2 regions of the Pseudomonas sp. WS 5071 genome follow, and region 1 is predicted to be linked to the other one. Evidence: predicted binding sites of a transcription regulator. Region 1 holds the regulator's gene; the other holds the start of a gene.
The links. Region 1 encodes FliA, which starts transcription of late flagellar genes. Its sites were predicted from a motif close to CTAAAGTTTNNNNNNNNNNNGCCGNTAA; they were not measured.
Positions count from the first base shown of each region.

Region 2: the regulator FliA is predicted to act here: its motif matches at 3,243-3,270, upstream of motA (flagellar motor stator protein MotA).

Region 1 covers NZ_JAAQWY010000002.1:77,512-85,560, reverse strand. The annotation lists gene flhA (flagellar biosynthesis protein FlhA) at 1-1,694, shown strand, start outside; gene flhF (flagellar biosynthesis GTPase FlhF) at 1,705-3,018, shown strand; gene fleN (flagellar synthesis regulator FleN) at 3,138-3,971, shown strand; gene fliA (RNA polymerase sigma factor FliA) at 3,968-4,708, shown strand; gene HBN61_RS01555 (chemotaxis response regulator CheY) at 4,916-5,287, shown strand; gene HBN61_RS01550 (protein phosphatase CheZ) at 5,309-6,097, shown strand; gene HBN61_RS01545 (chemotaxis protein CheA) at 6,109-8,049, shown strand, end outside.
Region 2 covers NZ_JAAQWY010000001.1:67,951-75,999, reverse strand. The annotation lists gene orn (oligoribonuclease) at 1-149, opposite strand, end outside; gene rsgA (small ribosomal subunit biogenesis GTPase RsgA) at 256-1,287, shown strand; gene motB (flagellar motor protein MotB) at 1,329-2,321, opposite strand; gene motA (flagellar motor stator protein MotA) at 2,325-3,176, opposite strand; gene HBN61_RS00255 (HDOD domain-containing protein) at 3,342-4,880, shown strand; gene HBN61_RS00250 (rhodanese-like domain-containing protein) at 4,924-5,751, shown strand; gene asd (archaetidylserine decarboxylase) at 5,761-6,612, shown strand; gene serB (phosphoserine phosphatase SerB) at 6,660-7,874, opposite strand; gene HBN61_RS00235 (AhpA/YtjB family protein) at 8,007-8,049, shown strand, end outside.

The DNA of each region.
Region 1 (8,049 bases):
GGCGTATCTCTGAGGTCAGCGCACGTTTTACCCTCGATGCCATGCCCGGTAAGCAAATGGCCATTGACGCCGACCTCAACGCCGGTTTGATCGATCAGAACCAGGCCAAGGCCCGCCGTCAGGAAGTCGCGCAAGAGGCTGAGTTTTACGGCTCGATGGACGGTGCCAGCAAATTCGTACGCGGCGACGCCATCGCCGGTCTGTTGATTCTGTTCATCAACTTGATCGGTGGCATGGCCGTCGGCATGTTCCAGCACGGCATGTCGTTTGGCGAGGCCGGTAAGGTCTATGCGCTGTTGACCATCGGTGACGGTTTGGTGGCGCAACTGCCTTCGCTGTTGCTGTCCACGGCCGCCGCGATCATGGTGACCCGTGCGTCGGGCTCCGAAGAGATGGGCAAGCAGATCAGCCGCCAGATGTTCGCCTCGCCCAAGGCGCTGGCGGTGTCCGCCGGGTTGATGGCCGTGATGGGCGCCGTGCCCGGCATGCCGCACTTCGCGTTCTTGAGCCTGGCCGCCGTCTCCGGTGGCGTGGCGTATTTGATGTGGAAGAAGCAAAACGTGGTCAAGGCTCAGGCGCTGCAAGAAGTTCAGCGCCAACAGGAACTGCTGCCGTCGCCTGCCCGTGCGCAAGACACCAAAGAGCTGGGCTGGGATGACGTAACCCCCATCGACATGATCGGTCTGGAAGTGGGCTACCGCTTGATCCCGCTGGTGGACCGCAACCAGGGTGGCCAATTACTGGCGCGGATCAAGGGCGTGCGCAAGAAGCTGTCCCAGGATCTGGGCTTTCTGATGCCGACCGTGCACATCCGCGACAACCTCGACCTGGCGCCCAGCGCCTACCGCTTGACCCTGATGGGGGTGATTCTGGCCGAGGCCGAGATCTACCCCGACCGCGAGCTGGCGATCAACCCCGGTCAGGTGTTCGGCACGTTGAACGGCATTACTGCCAAAGACCCGGCCTTTGGGCTCGAAGCGGTGTGGATCGAAGTCAGCCAGCGCAGTCAGGCGCAATCGCTGGGCTACACCGTGGTGGACGCTAGCACCGTGGTGGCCACGCATTTGAACCAGATCCTCTACAAGCACTCTCATGAGCTGATTGGCCATGAAGAAGTGCAGCAGTTGATGCAGTTGCTGGCCAAAGCCTCGCCTAAACTGGCTGAAGAGTTGGTGCCGGGTGTGCTGAGCCTGTCGCAGCTGCTCAAAGTGTTGCAGGCGCTGTTGGCCGAACAGGTGCCGGTGCGCGACATTCGTAGCATTGCCGAAGCCGTCGCGAACAATGCGCACAAGAGTCAAGATACCGCCGCTTTGGTCGCGGCCGTGCGCGTTGGTTTGTCCCGCGCCATCGTCCAAAGCATTGTAGGCGTTGAGTCTGAGCTGCCAGTTATCACGCTGGAGCCAAGGTTGGAACAAATATTGCTCAATAGTCTGCAGAAGGCAGGGCAAGGTCAGGAAGAGGGCGTTCTGCTGGAGCCGAGCATGGCTGAAAAACTGCAGCGTTCGTTGATCGACGCCGCACAACGCCAAGAGATGCAAGGCAATCCGGTGATCCTGCTGGTGGCCGGCCCGGTCCGCGCGATGCTGTCGCGGTTTGGCCGTTTGGCCGTGCCGAACCTGCATGTGCTGGCGTACCAGGAAATCCCTGACAACAAGCAAGTCACCATCGTTGCGACAGTAGGCCCGAACGGCTGAGGTTTGGTTTATGCAAGTGAAGCGTTTTTTCGCCGCCGATATGCGTCAGGCCATGAAACTGGTTCGTGATGAGCTGGGGGCTGATGCCGCCATTATTGGTAACCGCCGCATTGCCGGCGGTGTCGAGTTGACCGCTGCGCTGGACTACAAATTGTCTGCGCTGGCGCCCCGTGTGCCGAATGTCGAACTTGAAGAAGAGCTGCGCAAGACCCAGTCGCGCATCGTGTCGGCCCAGGCCGAGTTGAGCATGCGTGCCGAGGGCGAGTCGGATGTCAGTCGGCAGTTGTTTGCCGGTCTGCCCCTGACCGCTGCTGAGCCGCTGATTGAGCCGACCTTCGAAGAGCCGCCGCGTCCCGCCGCCCCGGCCGCGCCGAGCATGGATCAACGCGCCTTCGACACCATGCGCTTTGAGCTCAATGGGTTGCGCGAGTTGCTGGAAGTGCAGTTGGGCTCGTTGGCCTGGAATCAGTTGCAAGGCAGCAAACCGGCGCAAGCCAATTTGTGGCGCCGTTTGCAACGCATTGGTTTGTCCGGCCCGCTGGCCCGTGACTTGCTGGAGCAAGTGACCGAAATTGACGAGCCGCGTCAGGCCTGGCGCATGCTGTTGGCGCATTTGGCCCGCATGATCGCGACCCCTGAAGTCGAGCCGCTCGAAGACGGTGGTGTGATCGCCATGGTCGGCCCGGCCGGCATGGGCAAGACCACCACGCTGGCCAAGCTGGTGGCGCGTTATGTACTCAAGTACGGCGCGCAAAACATCGCGTTGGTGAGCATGGACAGCTACCGGATCGGCGCGCAGGAGCAACTTAAAACCCTGGGCCGGATCCTCAATGTGCCGGTCACGCACGTGGCGCCCGGCCAATCGTTGGGGCAAACCCTGGAGCCGCTGGTACGCAAGCGCGTGGTGCTGGTGGACACCGCGGGCCTGCAAGCCAGTGACCCGGCGCTGCGCTTGCAGCTCGAAAGCCTGGCGGGGCGCGGCATTAAATCCAAAAACTATCTGGTATTGGCCACCACCAGTCAGAAACAAGTGCTGGCGGCGGCGTACCACAGTTATAAACGTTGCGGGCTGGCCGGTTGCATCCTGACCAAACTGGATGAAACGGCGAGCCTTGGTGAAGTATTGAGTCTGGCCATCAGCCACGAGCTGCCAGTGGCCTATCTCACGGACGGTCCGCGTATCCCGGACGATCTCCATTTGCCGCGTCGTCACCAGTTGGTGAGCCGTGCGGTGAGTGTGCAAATGCAGGAAGAACCCAGCGAAGAGGCCATGGCCGACATGTTCGCTGATATCTACCACAGCCCTTCCAAACGGGTCGGCTGAGGCAGTGATGATTACGTTGGAATGTACCTACATTGATGGTCTGCACATCCTGTTCCCGTTGAGGAACCCGCAGCCAACCTGTGTAGCCGCGTCTAAGTAAGACAAGGTAAAGAAAGATCATGGGCAGCATGCATCCCGTACAGGTGATCGCAGTGACCGGCGGCAAGGGTGGCGTCGGTAAAACTAACGTTTCAGTCAACTTGTCGCTGGCTCTTGCCGAGCTGGGCAGACGAGTGATGTTGCTGGATGCTGACCTGGGGTTGGCAAACGTCGACGTACTGCTGGGGCTGACCCCCAAATACACCCTGGCCGATGTGGTCGAGGGCCGTTGCGAGCTACGCGATGTGCTGCTGCCTGGCCCTGGCGGGATTCGTATCGTGCCGGCGGCGTCGGGCACTCAAAGTATGGTTCACCTGAGTCCGGCCCAGCATGCGGGGCTGATTCAGGCCTTCAGCGAGATCGGTGACAACCTGGACGTGCTGGTGATCGACACGGCCGCCGGGATTGGCGATTCAGTGGTCAGCTTTGTGCGCGCTGCGCAGGAAGTGCTGTTGGTGGTCTGCGACGAACCGACCTCGATCACTGACGCCTATGCGTTGATCAAACTGCTCAACCGGGACTACGGCATGAACCGCTTCCGCGTGCTGGCCAACATGGCGCAGAGCCCGCAGGAAGGGCGCAACCTGTTCGCCAAGCTGACCAAAGTCACCGACCGCTTTCTGGACGTAGCCCTGCAATACGTGGGCGCCGTGCCGTACGACGAAAGTGTGCGCAAGGCTGTGCAAAAGCAGCGCGCTGTGTACGAAGCGTTCCCGCGCTCTAAATGCTCGCTGGCGTTCAAGGCCATTGCGCAGAAAGTTGACACTTGGCCATTGCCTGCCAATCCCCGTGGGCACCTGGAGTTCTTTGTTGAGCGCCTGGTGCAGCAAACCAATGTAGGTACGTCTCCATGACAGCAAGCGGCTATCGCATGTACAGCAAGTCATCGCGCGACAGTCAGTACGAGCTGATCGAACGCTACGCCCCTTTGGTCAAGCGCATTGCCTACCACCTGCTGGCGCGTCTGCCGGCCAGTGTGCAAGTTGAAGATTTGATTCAGGCCGGCATGATCGGCCTGCTCGAAGTCTCGACCAAATACGACGCCAGCAAAGGTGCAAGTTTCGAAACCTACGCGGGTATTCGCATCCGTGGCGCGATGCTTGATGAAGTGCGAAAGGGTGACTGGGCTCCCCGCTCGGTCCACCGCAACACACGCATGGTCAGCGACGCAATTCGGGCAATTGAAGCAAAAACCGGCTGTGACGCTAAAGATCACGAAGTTGCGGCCGAACTCAATTTAAGCCTTGATGATTATTACGCCATTTTGAATGACACCTTGGGCAGCCGCCTGTTCAGCTTCGACGACCTGTTGCAGGACGGCGAGCATGAAGGGCTGCACGAGGACGGCGCCAGTGCGCACCTTGAGCCGTCGCGGGACCTGGAAGACGAGCGTTTCCAGGCTGCGTTGGCCGAAGCGATCGCCAACTTGCCGGAGCGCGAGCGGCTGGTGCTGGCGCTGTACTACGACGAAGAACTCAACCTCAAGGAAATCGGTGAGGTGCTGGGCGTGAGCGAGTCGCGTGTCAGCCAGTTGCACAGCCAGTGTGCCGCGCGTTTGCGCGGGCGCCTGGCGGAATGGCGAGCGCGCTGATACGCCGCCGTCCACACGATTTACCCCCTGTAGCCGCTGCCGCAGGCTGCGATAAGGCCGCAAGACCTTCTGTCACAGACGGTCGCTGCATCCGCGTCGCGGTCGGCGGTGGCGGCTACAGGGTTAAGGTTTACTGAATTGATTGAATGGCGCGCCCAGGTGCTGGGCGCGTTTTAAGACTGCTTGGAGGTCGAATTGGACAAGAATATGAAAATCCTCATCGTTGATGATTTTTCGACGATGCGGCGGATCATTAAAAACCTGCTGCGTGACCTGGGGTTCACCAATACCGTCGAGGCCGATGATGGCACCACGGCGATACCGATCCTCAATCAAGGTCATATCGACTTTCTGGTAACGGACTGGAACATGCCGGGCATGACCGGCATTGATCTGCTGCGCCACGTGCGCGCGGATGAAAAACTCAAGCACATGCCCGTGCTGATGGTGACTGCCGAAGCCAAGCGCGAGCAAATCATCGAAGCGGCGCAAGCCGGTGTTAACGGCTATGTCGTCAAGCCGTTCACTGCCTTGGCACTCAAAGAGAAGATCGAAAAGATCTTCGAACGCATCGGTTGATCGACTCGCCACGGGGGCGTTATGGAGCATAAAGAGGCTAGCCAGGGCGATTTTGAATCGACCTTGAAAAAACATGCTCGCGAGTTGGTCGACAGCCTTGAAAAAGGCCAGTTTGGCGACGCTGTGCAGCTGATTCACGAATTGAACCAGACCCGCGACCGGGGCCTGTACCGCGAAGTCGGCAAGCTGACGCGCGAGCTGCACAGTGCAATCGTCAACTTCCACATTGACCCGCACATGCCGCAAGCCGAAGAAGTGTCGCAGATCACGGATGCCACGGAACGTTTGTCGTATGTTGTGCGTTTAACGGAAGCGGCGGCCAACCGCACCATGGACCTGGTGGAGAACAGCACGCCCGTGGTCAACAGCCTGGGCGCCGAAGCCAAAACCTTGAGTGCGGAGTGGGGGCGCTTCATGCGTCGCGAGCTCAGTGCCGAGGAATTTCGGGATCTGGCGCGCCGGGTTGACGGTTTTCTGACGCGTAGCGAAGAAGAAAGCCACGTGGTCTCCGCCAACCTGAACGATATTTTGTTGGCTCAGGATTACCAGGACCTCACCGGTCAAGTGATCAAACGGGTCACGCAGCTGGTAACCGAAGTTGAAAGCAATCTGCTCAAACTGGTGCTGATGGCCAGTCAGGTTGACCGTTTCGCAGGGATCGAGCATGACCGCGAAGCACTGCGGGCTGAAAATAATCCGCAAAAAAACCTGGCGCAGGGTGAAGGTCCGCAGATTCATGCCGATAAGCGTGATGACGTCGTGTCCGGTCAGGACGATGTAGACGATTTGCTTTCAAGTCTTGGATTCTAAGGAGCACGTACATGAGCTTCGGCGCCGATGAAGAAATCCTTCAGGATTTCCTGGTTGAAGCCGGCGAAATTCTAGAGCAGTTGTCCGAACAACTGGTCGAGCTGGAAAGCCGACCGGATGATGCCGACCTGCTCAATGCAATTTTTCGCGGTTTTCACACTGTAAAAGGGGGCGCCGGCTTCCTCCAGCTCAACGAGCTGGTGGAGTGCTGTCACATCGCCGAGAACGTGTTCGACATCCTGCGCAAGGGTGAACGGCACGTCGATTCGGAGCTGATGGACGTGATCCTGGAAGCGCTGGACGCGGTCAACGGCATGTTCAGTGAAGTGCGCGAACGCGCACCGATCACGGCCGCGACGCCGGAGTTGCTGGCTGCCCTGGCGCGTTTGGCCGAGCCTGCGGCGGCACAAGCTGCCCCGGTGGTTGAGCCAGCCGCCGTGGCGCCTGCGCCGCAACCGGTGGCCGAAGACAGCGGTGACATCACCGATAACGAATTCGAGCTGTTGCTGGACTCGCTGAATGCGGTCAAAGCTGAAGCAGCGGCTGGCGGGTCTGCGGTTGCTGCGGCGCCCGTTACCGCGCCTGGACAGTCGGCTTCATCTGCCCCTGCCAGCGACGAAATTTCTGACGCCGAGTTTGAGTCGTTGCTGGACCAGTTGCACGGCAAAGGTCAGTTTGCACCAGACGCCGTGGCTGCCACGCCTGCGGCTCAACCCGCAGAACCGGCCGCGACTGCCAGTAACGAAATCACCGACGACGAATTCGAAGCGTTGCTCGATCAGTTGCACGGTAAAGGCTCGTTCAGTGCCGATGCGCTGGATGCCTCGGCCTCCGTGGCGCCTGAGGCACCGGCGGCTGTCGCACCGGCCAACCCGGACCACATCACCGATCACGAATTTGAATCGTTGCTCGACGAGTTGCACGGCAAGGGCAAGTTCACCGAAGTCCCCGCCCAGCCTGTCGCGGCCAAACCCGCTGCGGCGCCTGCGGCAGCGGCCGCTGTGGCCAGCAAGCCTGAACCGGCAGCACGCCCGGTCGCCCCGGCCCGCGCGGCAGCGGCCCACCCGGACAAACCGGCCGCCTCGGAAGCGGAAACTACAGTGCGGGTCGACACGGCGCGCCTGGACGACATCATGAACATGGTCGGTGAGTTGGTGCTGGTGCGTAACCGTTTGGTGCGCCTGGGCCTCAACAGCAATGACGAAGCCATGTCCAAGGCGGTCTCCAACCTCGACGTGGTGACCGCAGACCTGCAAACCGCGGTGATGAAGACCCGGATGCAGCCCATCAAGAAAGTGTTCGGTCGCTTCCCGCGACTGGTTCGCGATCTGGCCCGTCAGCTCAAGAAAGAAATCACCCTTGAGCTGGTGGGCGAAGAAACCGACCTGGACAAGAACCTGGTAGAAGCCCTGGCCGACCCGCTGGTTCACTTGGTGCGCAACGCGGTCGACCACGGCTGCGAAACCCCGGAAGAGCGCGAAGCGGCCGGCAAGTCTCGCTGCGGCAAGGTAATCCTTTCGGCCGAACAGGAAGGCGACCACATCCTGCTGTCCATCTCCGATGACGGCAAAGGCATGGACGCCAATATTCTGCGCGGCATTGCCGTGAAGAAAGGCCTGATGGACAAGGACGCCGCCGATCGCCTGAGCGAGTCCGACTGTTACAACCTGATTTTTGCGCCGGGGTTCTCGACCAAAACCGAGATTTCCGACGTGTCGGGCCGTGGCGTGGGCATGGACGTGGTGAAAACCAAAATCGCCCAGCTCAACGGCTCGCTGAACATCTATTCGACCCTGGGCCAGGGTTCGAAGATTGTGATCAAGGTGCCGCTGACCCTGGCGATCATGCCGACCTTGATGGTGATGCTGGGCAATCAGGCCTTCGCCTTCCCGCTGGTCAACGTGAACGAGATTTTCCACCTCGACCTGTCGCGCACCAATGTGGTGGACGGC
Region 2 (8,049 bases), on a different contig from region 1:
CTGTGGTGGATGGCGATGACCGGGCCTTCAGCCAGGGTATTGAGGTTGCTGTCAGTGACGATGGTGGCCATTTCGATAATGACGTCGTTGTCTGGGTCCAGACCGGTCATTTCCAGGTCAATCCAAATCAAATTCTGTGGGTTTTGCATAGAAGGCTCCTGGGCTTAGTCGCGCAGTTTAGCTTAGGCACGCAGCCCACGTGCTAAACTCGCCAGCGTTTTACCCTCCTTATCGTTTTATCAACACGGAACACCCATGGCCAAACGCCAGCTCAACCGTCGCCAAAACTGGCGCATCGAAAAGATCCAGGGCGAGCGCGCTGCCCGCGCCGCCAAACGCGAATCCAGTGCCGTAGAAGCGCTTGAAGGGGGCGATCTGGGCCCCGAGCAACTCGGTCTGGTGATCGCGCACTTCGGTGTGCAGGTCGAGGTCGAGGCCCAAGAAGGCGAGCTCAAAGGCCAGATGTTCCGCTGCCACTTGCGCGCCAACCTGCCAGCGCTGGTGACCGGCGATACCGTCGTATGGCGCGCGGGCAATCAAGGGATTGGCGTGATCGTCGCCCAATTGCCGCGCAAAACCGAACTGTGTCGCCCGGACAGCCGTGGCCAGCTCAAGCCGGTTGCCGCCAACGTCGACATGATCGTTATTGTGTTTGCGCCGATGCCCGAGCCGCACGCCAATCTGATCGACCGTTATCTGGTAGCTGCCGAGCACGCGGGGATTCGCCCGTTGCTGCTGCTCAACAAAGCCGACCTGATCGACGAACAAAACGCCCCGGCGCTGAATGCGCTGCTGGGCGTTTATCGTCAGCTGGGTTATCCGGTGCTGGAAGTGTCCGCGCACCACGGCGACGGCATGCAGCAGTTGCAGGCCAAGCTGGACGGGCATATCAGCGTGTTTGTGGGTCAGTCAGGCGTGGGCAAATCGTCGCTGGTCAACAGCTTGCTGCCTGAGGTCAACCTGCGGGTCGGCCCGCTGTCCGAGATTTCCGGTCAGGGCACGCACACCACGACCACGGCGCGGCTGTTCCACTTCCCGGGCGGCGGCGAGCTGATCGACTCCCCCGGTATTCGCGAGTTTGGTCTGGGCCACGTGAGCCGGGCGGATGTGGAAGCCGGGTTTATCGAGTTCCACGACTTGATCGGCCGTTGCCGTTTCCGCGACTGCAAGCACGACCGCGAGCCGGGATGTGCCTTGCTGATGGCGCTGGACGATGGCCGCGTGCAGCAACAACGCATGAACAGCTACCGTTCGATCATTGCCAGCTTGCCTGAGTCGAGCTACTGAACGGTGCCCTCACCCTCTGTGCGGGGTGAGGGCACGCGGGATCAAGGCTTCGGTGTCACTGGCGCCTTGTCATCAAACAGGTTCAGTTTTTCCCGCTCTTCATGCATGGCGGGCGGCACTTGGTCAGCAGGCAAGGTGATCGGGTCAATCGGGGTGGTCGGCGTTTCCGGCTTGGCCATCTCGGCGCCCTGCTCACCTTCAATCGCCCGCTGCGCTTTCTTCGTCAACACCACGATGTCGATGCGGCGGTTGATCGGGTTCAACGGGTTGACCTTGTCGAACAGTACTGACGAGGCATAACCCACGATCCGCGCGACTTGATCCTGCGGATAACTGCCCGCAATCAATGCCCGGCGCGCTGCGTTTGCTCGGTTGGCCGACAACTCCCAGTTACCAAACTCTGCATCGCTGGCATAGGGCGTGGCATCGGTGTGCCCGCTGATGCTGACTTTGTTCGGCACGGCTTTGATGGTGTCCGCCATGGCCAGCAATATGTCTTCAAAGTAAGGCTTGAGCCGCGCACTGCCGACGTCGAACATCGGGCGGTTTTCCGCGTCCATGATCTGAATGCGCAAGCCGTCGGGGGTGATTTCGAACAACAGTTGGTCTTTGAATTTGCGCAGTTGCGGATTTTCTTCAACCTTGTTCTGCAACTCCTGAAGCAACAGTTCGAGGCGTTCTTTCTCGACCTGCTCGGCCATGCCTTCGACTTGATCGGTGTCGACCGTGATCTTGTCGGGCTGGGGCTGCATTTTTTCTTCAGGGTTGAGCGTGGTGTCCGGCGCCAGGGTGGGCGTGCCGCCTAGGTCAATGATGTACGGCGTGCCGGTTTCGGTGAACCCGATCGGGTCTTTGAAGTAACCGGCAATGGCGATTTTCTGTTCCGGGGTGGCTGTGGATAACAGCCACAGCACCAGGAAGAACGCCATCATCGCCGTAGCAAAGTCAGCAAACGCAATTTTCCAGGCGCCACCGTGGTGGCCCGCCGCGAAGCGCTTGACGCGCTTAATGATGATTGGCTGATTGTTTTCCATGGATCAGCGACCGCGGACTACTTGTTCCAGCTCGGCGAAGCTCGGACGGTGCTTGGGATACAGCACTTTACGGCCGAACTCGACCGCCAGCGAAGGCGGCATGCCCGAGGCAGAGGCGACCAGTGACGCCTTGATGGATTCGTACACGTTGAGTTCTTCTTTCGCATCGTGGGACAGCGAGGTCGCCAGCGGGCCGAAGAAACCGTAAGCCGCCAAAATACCGAAGAAGGTACCCACCAGCGCCGCGCCTACGTGCACGCCGATCATCGCCTGATCGCCATCACCCAGGGAGGCCATCGTCACCACGATACCCAATACCGCGGCCACAATACCGAAGCCCGGCATGCCATCGGCAACCCCGGTCACGGCATGGGAAGGATGCTCAAGCTCTTCTTTAAGGCTGAACAGCTCCATGTCGAACAGACCTTCCAGCTCGTGGGGCGCCATGTTGCCCGACGACATGATGCGCAAGTAATCGCAGACAAACGCGGTCATGCGGTCATCTTTGAGCACGGAAGGGTATTTGGCGAAGATCGGGCTGGCCGCGGCGTCTTCAATGTCGCCTTCGATGGCCATCATGCCTTCGCGACGACTTTTGTTGAGAATCTCGTAAACCAGGCCCAGCACTTCCAGATAGAACGTGTGGGTGAAGCGCGAACCGAACATGCCCAGCGATTTTTTGATCACGTGCATGGTCATGTAGCCGGGGTTCGCCTGCAGGAACGCACCAAACGCCGCCCCGCCGATAATCAAGACCTCGAACGGCTGAATCAGCGCCCCGATCTTGCCGTGGGAAAGCACGTATCCGCCGAGCACGCTCGCGAACACGACAATGATGCCGATAATTTTAGCCATAGGTATTCAGGTACTTCTGCGTCGGGTTCAAGGTCATATTCGAGAGTTAAAAAACTCTTCTTCTACTTATCGGCAAAACTGCGCCAGACTATAGGCCATAAAGGCGAAAAGCCAGTTGGGCCCGCTCCGGGCGTGTAAACAATGGATGATGACCACTCTCCCATCATGGCTAATGAAACCGGCAACGCGACTCCAACTCCCAATACCCTCGATGCGTGGGTCAAACAGCTCGATGCTGTTCGTCTGCCCATCCCGCAAGACAGCCACGAGCGCGTCTGCAAGGCAATCAACGACAATCGCCGCTCGTTACGCGACATTGCCGAGCTGATGCAGGACAGTCCTGCACTGGCGCTGAGCTTGATACGGGACGCCAATCACCACACGCACGGCAGTTTGAGTGAGCCTGCCGAGAGCCTGGAAGTCGCGATCAATCGCCTGGGGTTGGCCCGCACGCAAGAATTGCTTGAACGCCTCCCCGCGTTGCCGTGGGAAGAAATCCCGCAGGCTTTTCGCCAGATTCAGCTGATTAGTCAGCACGCTGCGCAACAAGCCAGCGGCCTGTTTGGCAATCGTCTGGCACGCCTGTGGCAAGAAATCTATTGGGGCAGCCTACTGTTTCTGTCGCCGCTGTGGGCGATGGCCCTCACGCACCCCGAACAGCTCGAAGAGTGGGAGCTGCGTGTGATTCACAAAGGTGAATGCGCAAGCACGGTGGAGCTAAAACTGTTCGGCGTGCGCCTGTTTGAAATATGCCGCGCACTGGCGCAATTGTGGCGACTGCCGGAGTGGGTGTTGCAGGGTTATACCGTCATTACCGATGAGCAGCGCACCTTGGTCAAGGTGCTGCACATTGCCCGCGACAATCATCATCGCTTGCGCCAGCAACAACGCCTGGACGCTGACCCGGCCCTGCGCCGCTGGTTGAATCAGCCCTCGAATACGGTATTGCTGGCCAATGGCCTGGCACTCTCAGCCCAGCAAGCATGGGATACACCTCACAACTTGCGCTGGCAATACCTGACCAGTCTGTACCTGCAAATGCCACTGGAAGAACTGCAACAACTGGTCCACCAGAATGCGGCCAGCAGTGCACGTTATCACTCGATGCCCGACCTCTGGCACCCGGCCGAATCGCTGTTGTGGCCATGGGGCATGCGGCGCATGCACCGGGGTTTGTTGCCTGCCCCGCCGCCGTCGGCCGAATCGCTGGTGGTGTGGCGCAAGCAATGCAGGCAACTGCTGGCCGAACCGAGTTCGTTCACTAATTCGATGCACCTGACCACCTGCGCCCGTGATGCGCTGGTGGCCTGCGGCATGCGCCGCGTGCTGCTATTGATGGCCGATAAAACATCGACCAGCCTGAGCGTGCATCAGATTGCCGGCCTGCCCAAGGCAGCCTTCGACTTGAGCCTGCAAATCAACCAGAGCGCAGTCCTGCAGCGCTTGATGGCACAACCTGCACAATTTCGCCTGACGCCAGAGAACAATGCGCAAATTTCAGCGGTCTTACCCAAGAGTTTGCGTAACCTGTTCCCCGGCGAGCACCTGCTGTTGCGCTCGCTCAGTAACCACGGCCGCATGGTGATGCTGGTGCTGGCCGATCAGGGCGGCGGGCCGTTTTCGGAGACCACCGTGCAGGCCTTCGGCAAAACCGTGCAGTGCATCGAAAAAGCGCTCAACAGCTTTACCACGCGCGGACGCTGACGCTTGCGCTACAATCCGCCCCTTTTCGCCCTGGAGACCTCACATGCCTGACTTCTCTGGCTTGCCATTGGTGATTGAGCCCAGCGACCTGTATGCGCGGCTCGACGCACCAAACCTGATTATTGTCGACCTGACCAGCGAGGCACGCTACGCCAAAGGCCACGTGCCAGGCGCACGCTTCGTGGACCCCAAGCGCACCCAGCTCGGCCTGCCGCCTGCTCCGGGTTTATTGCCCACTCAAGCAGCGCTCGAAAAACTGTTCAGCGAATTGGGGCACTGCTCAAACGCCGTTTACGTGGTGTATGACGATGAAGGCGGCGGTTGGGCTGGCCGGTTTATCTGGTTGCTGGATGTGATCGGGCACAAGGCTTATCACTATATGGACGGTGGCATTCACGCATGGATCGCCGATGGCCTGCGCGAATCGACCGAGGTGCCGACGCCTAAAAACGCACAGGTCTCGTTGACTCTGCACGATGAACCCACTGCCACCCGCGAATACCTGCAAAGCCGGTTGGGTGCTGCAGATCTGGCCATTTGGGACGCACGCAGCTTCGCCGAGTACAGCGGAGAAAAAGTGTTGGCGGCGAAAGGCGGCCACATCCCCGGCGCGAAAAATTTCGAATGGACCGCAGGCATGGATAAAACCCGCAACCTGCGCATCCGCAAGGACATGCCGCAGATCCTCGAAGATCTGGGCATTACGCCCGACAAAGAAGTGATTACCCACTGCCAGACTCACCATCGTTCTGGCTTTACGTATCTGGTGGCCAAGGCGCTCGGTTACCCGCGCGTCAAAGGCTATGCAGGCTCCTGGGGCGAATGGGGCAACCACCCCGACACCCCCGTCGAGCTGCCTGCCAAACATTAAGGACCCGTCATGAAAAAACGTTTGTTTCTCCTGAGTCAGTACCTGTTGCCGCACCACCTGCTGTCGCGCCTGGCTGGTTGCGTTGCCGAGTGCCGCGTGCGCTGGTTCAAAAATGCGTTCACCACCTGGTTCGCCAAGCGTTATCAAGTGGACATGTCTCAGGCGCTGGTTGAAGACATCACTGCTTACGAGCACTTCAATGCGTTCTTCACCCGTGCCCTGAAAGAAGGCGCACGCCCGCTCGACCCGACGCCAGGAGCCATTTTGAGCCCGGCCGATGGTGCTGTCAGCCAACTGGGCGCGATTGAACACGGTCGCGTGTTCCAAGCCAAGGGCCACAGCTACAGCGTGCTGGAACTGGTGGGCGGCGATCCGGCCGTGGCCTCGCAGTTCATGGGCGGTGAATTCGCCACCATTTACCTGTCGCCCAAGGACTACCACCGCGTGCACATGCCATTGGCCGGCACGCTGCGCGAAATGATCTACGTGCCGGGCCGCCTGTTCTCGGTCAACCAGACCACGGCTGAAAACGTGCCGGAACTGTTTGCCCGCAACGAACGCGCAGTGTGCATTTTCGACACTGAGCGCGGCCCGATGGCCGTGGTGCTGGTGGGCGCGATGATTGTGGCTTCGATTGAAACCGTGTTCGCAGGCTTGGTCACGCCGCCCAAGCGCGAGCTCAAAACATTCCGATACGACGAAGCTGCGCGTGCGCCGATCCACCTGGAAAAAGGTGCCGAGCTGGGTCGCTTCAAGTTGGGTTCGACCGCCATTGTGTTGTTCGGGCCAGAACAGGTGAAATGGGCGCAAGAGCTGACGGCGGGTTCGCCGGTGATGATGGGTCAGAAGATCGGCGAGTAAAGCGTGGCGTCGCTGCTGCAAGGTGCGGCAGCGACGCCAATGGCGCTTTAGCCTTGGCTATTGCGGTCGCGCTGCCCCAACAGGTACAGCACGCCATCCAGGCCCAGCGTTGAAATTGCGTGCTTGGCCGACTTCTTCACCAACGGCTTGGCACGGAATGCGACCCCCAGCCCCGCGATGGCCAGCATGGCCAGATCGTTGGCCCCGTCCCCGACCGCAATGGTCTGTTCCAGGCTCAAACCTTCCTTTTGCGCCAGTTCACGCAGCAAGTCTGCTTTGCGCTGCGCATCGACAATCGGCTCAACCGCCACGCCGGTCACTTTGCCGTCCACCACTTCCAGCTCATTGGCGAACACATAGTCGATACCGAGTCTGGCCTGCAACTGCTTGGCAAAATAGGTGAACCCGCCGGACAGAATCGCGGTTTTGTAGCCCAAACGCTTGAGTTCGGCGAACAGCACTTCTGCGCCTTCGGTCAAGCGCAACGATGCGCCGATGGCATCCAGCACGCCTACGTCCAACCCTTTGAGCAATGCCAGACGTTCTTTGAAACTGGCCTTGAAGTCCAGCTCACCCGCCATGGCGCGCTCGGTGATTTCCGACACTTTATCGCCCACGCCCGCGGCTTTCGCCAGCTCGTCGATGACTTCGGCTTCAATCAGGGTCGAGTCCATGTCAAACACTGCCAGGCGGCGGTTACGACGGAACAGGGTGTCTTCTTGCAAGGCGATGTCGATGTTGAGCGCCTGCGACAACTCAAAGAACTCGGCGCGCAAGGCTTCAAGGTCTGCGACTTCGCCCGTGACGCGCAGTTCGATGCAGCTCTTGCTCAATCGGATTGGCGCATCCAGCGGCACACGCCCGGACAGGCGATCAGTCTGCTCAATGTTCAAACCGTGCTGGCTGATCACCGATGTCACTCGTAGCAGTTCTTGCGCGGTGACCCGGCGGCTCATCAATGTCACCACGTGACGCTTCTGGCTTTGTTCGTTCACCCAACGCTGGTAATGCGCTTCGCTAATGGGGTCAAAACGCAGTTGCAGCCCTTCATTGGCAATCAAGGGTTGCAGGTCTTTGAGCACGGCCGACACTTGATCGGCTTGCTCGATTTCAACCAGATAACCCAACGACAAAACGCCATGAATGACGGCCTGGCCGATGTCGAGCATGTTCACACCATTGTTGGCCAACACACCGGTGATGGCCGCAGTGAGACCCGGACGGTCCTCACCCGTGATGTTTATCAAGACGATTTCGCGCAAGGCACACCCCCATTCGCTAAAAAAAACGCATTCTACCCACTTTCAGTGACCATCGGGCATCGCCAAGGCTTTGCCGCCTGTGGGCCGCTCGCTATACTGCGCACCAATTTAACGGACTAAGAGCCGCGCTCAGTGAACCGGCCATCGCCTGTCAAAACCGATAACTTCTTCCTGC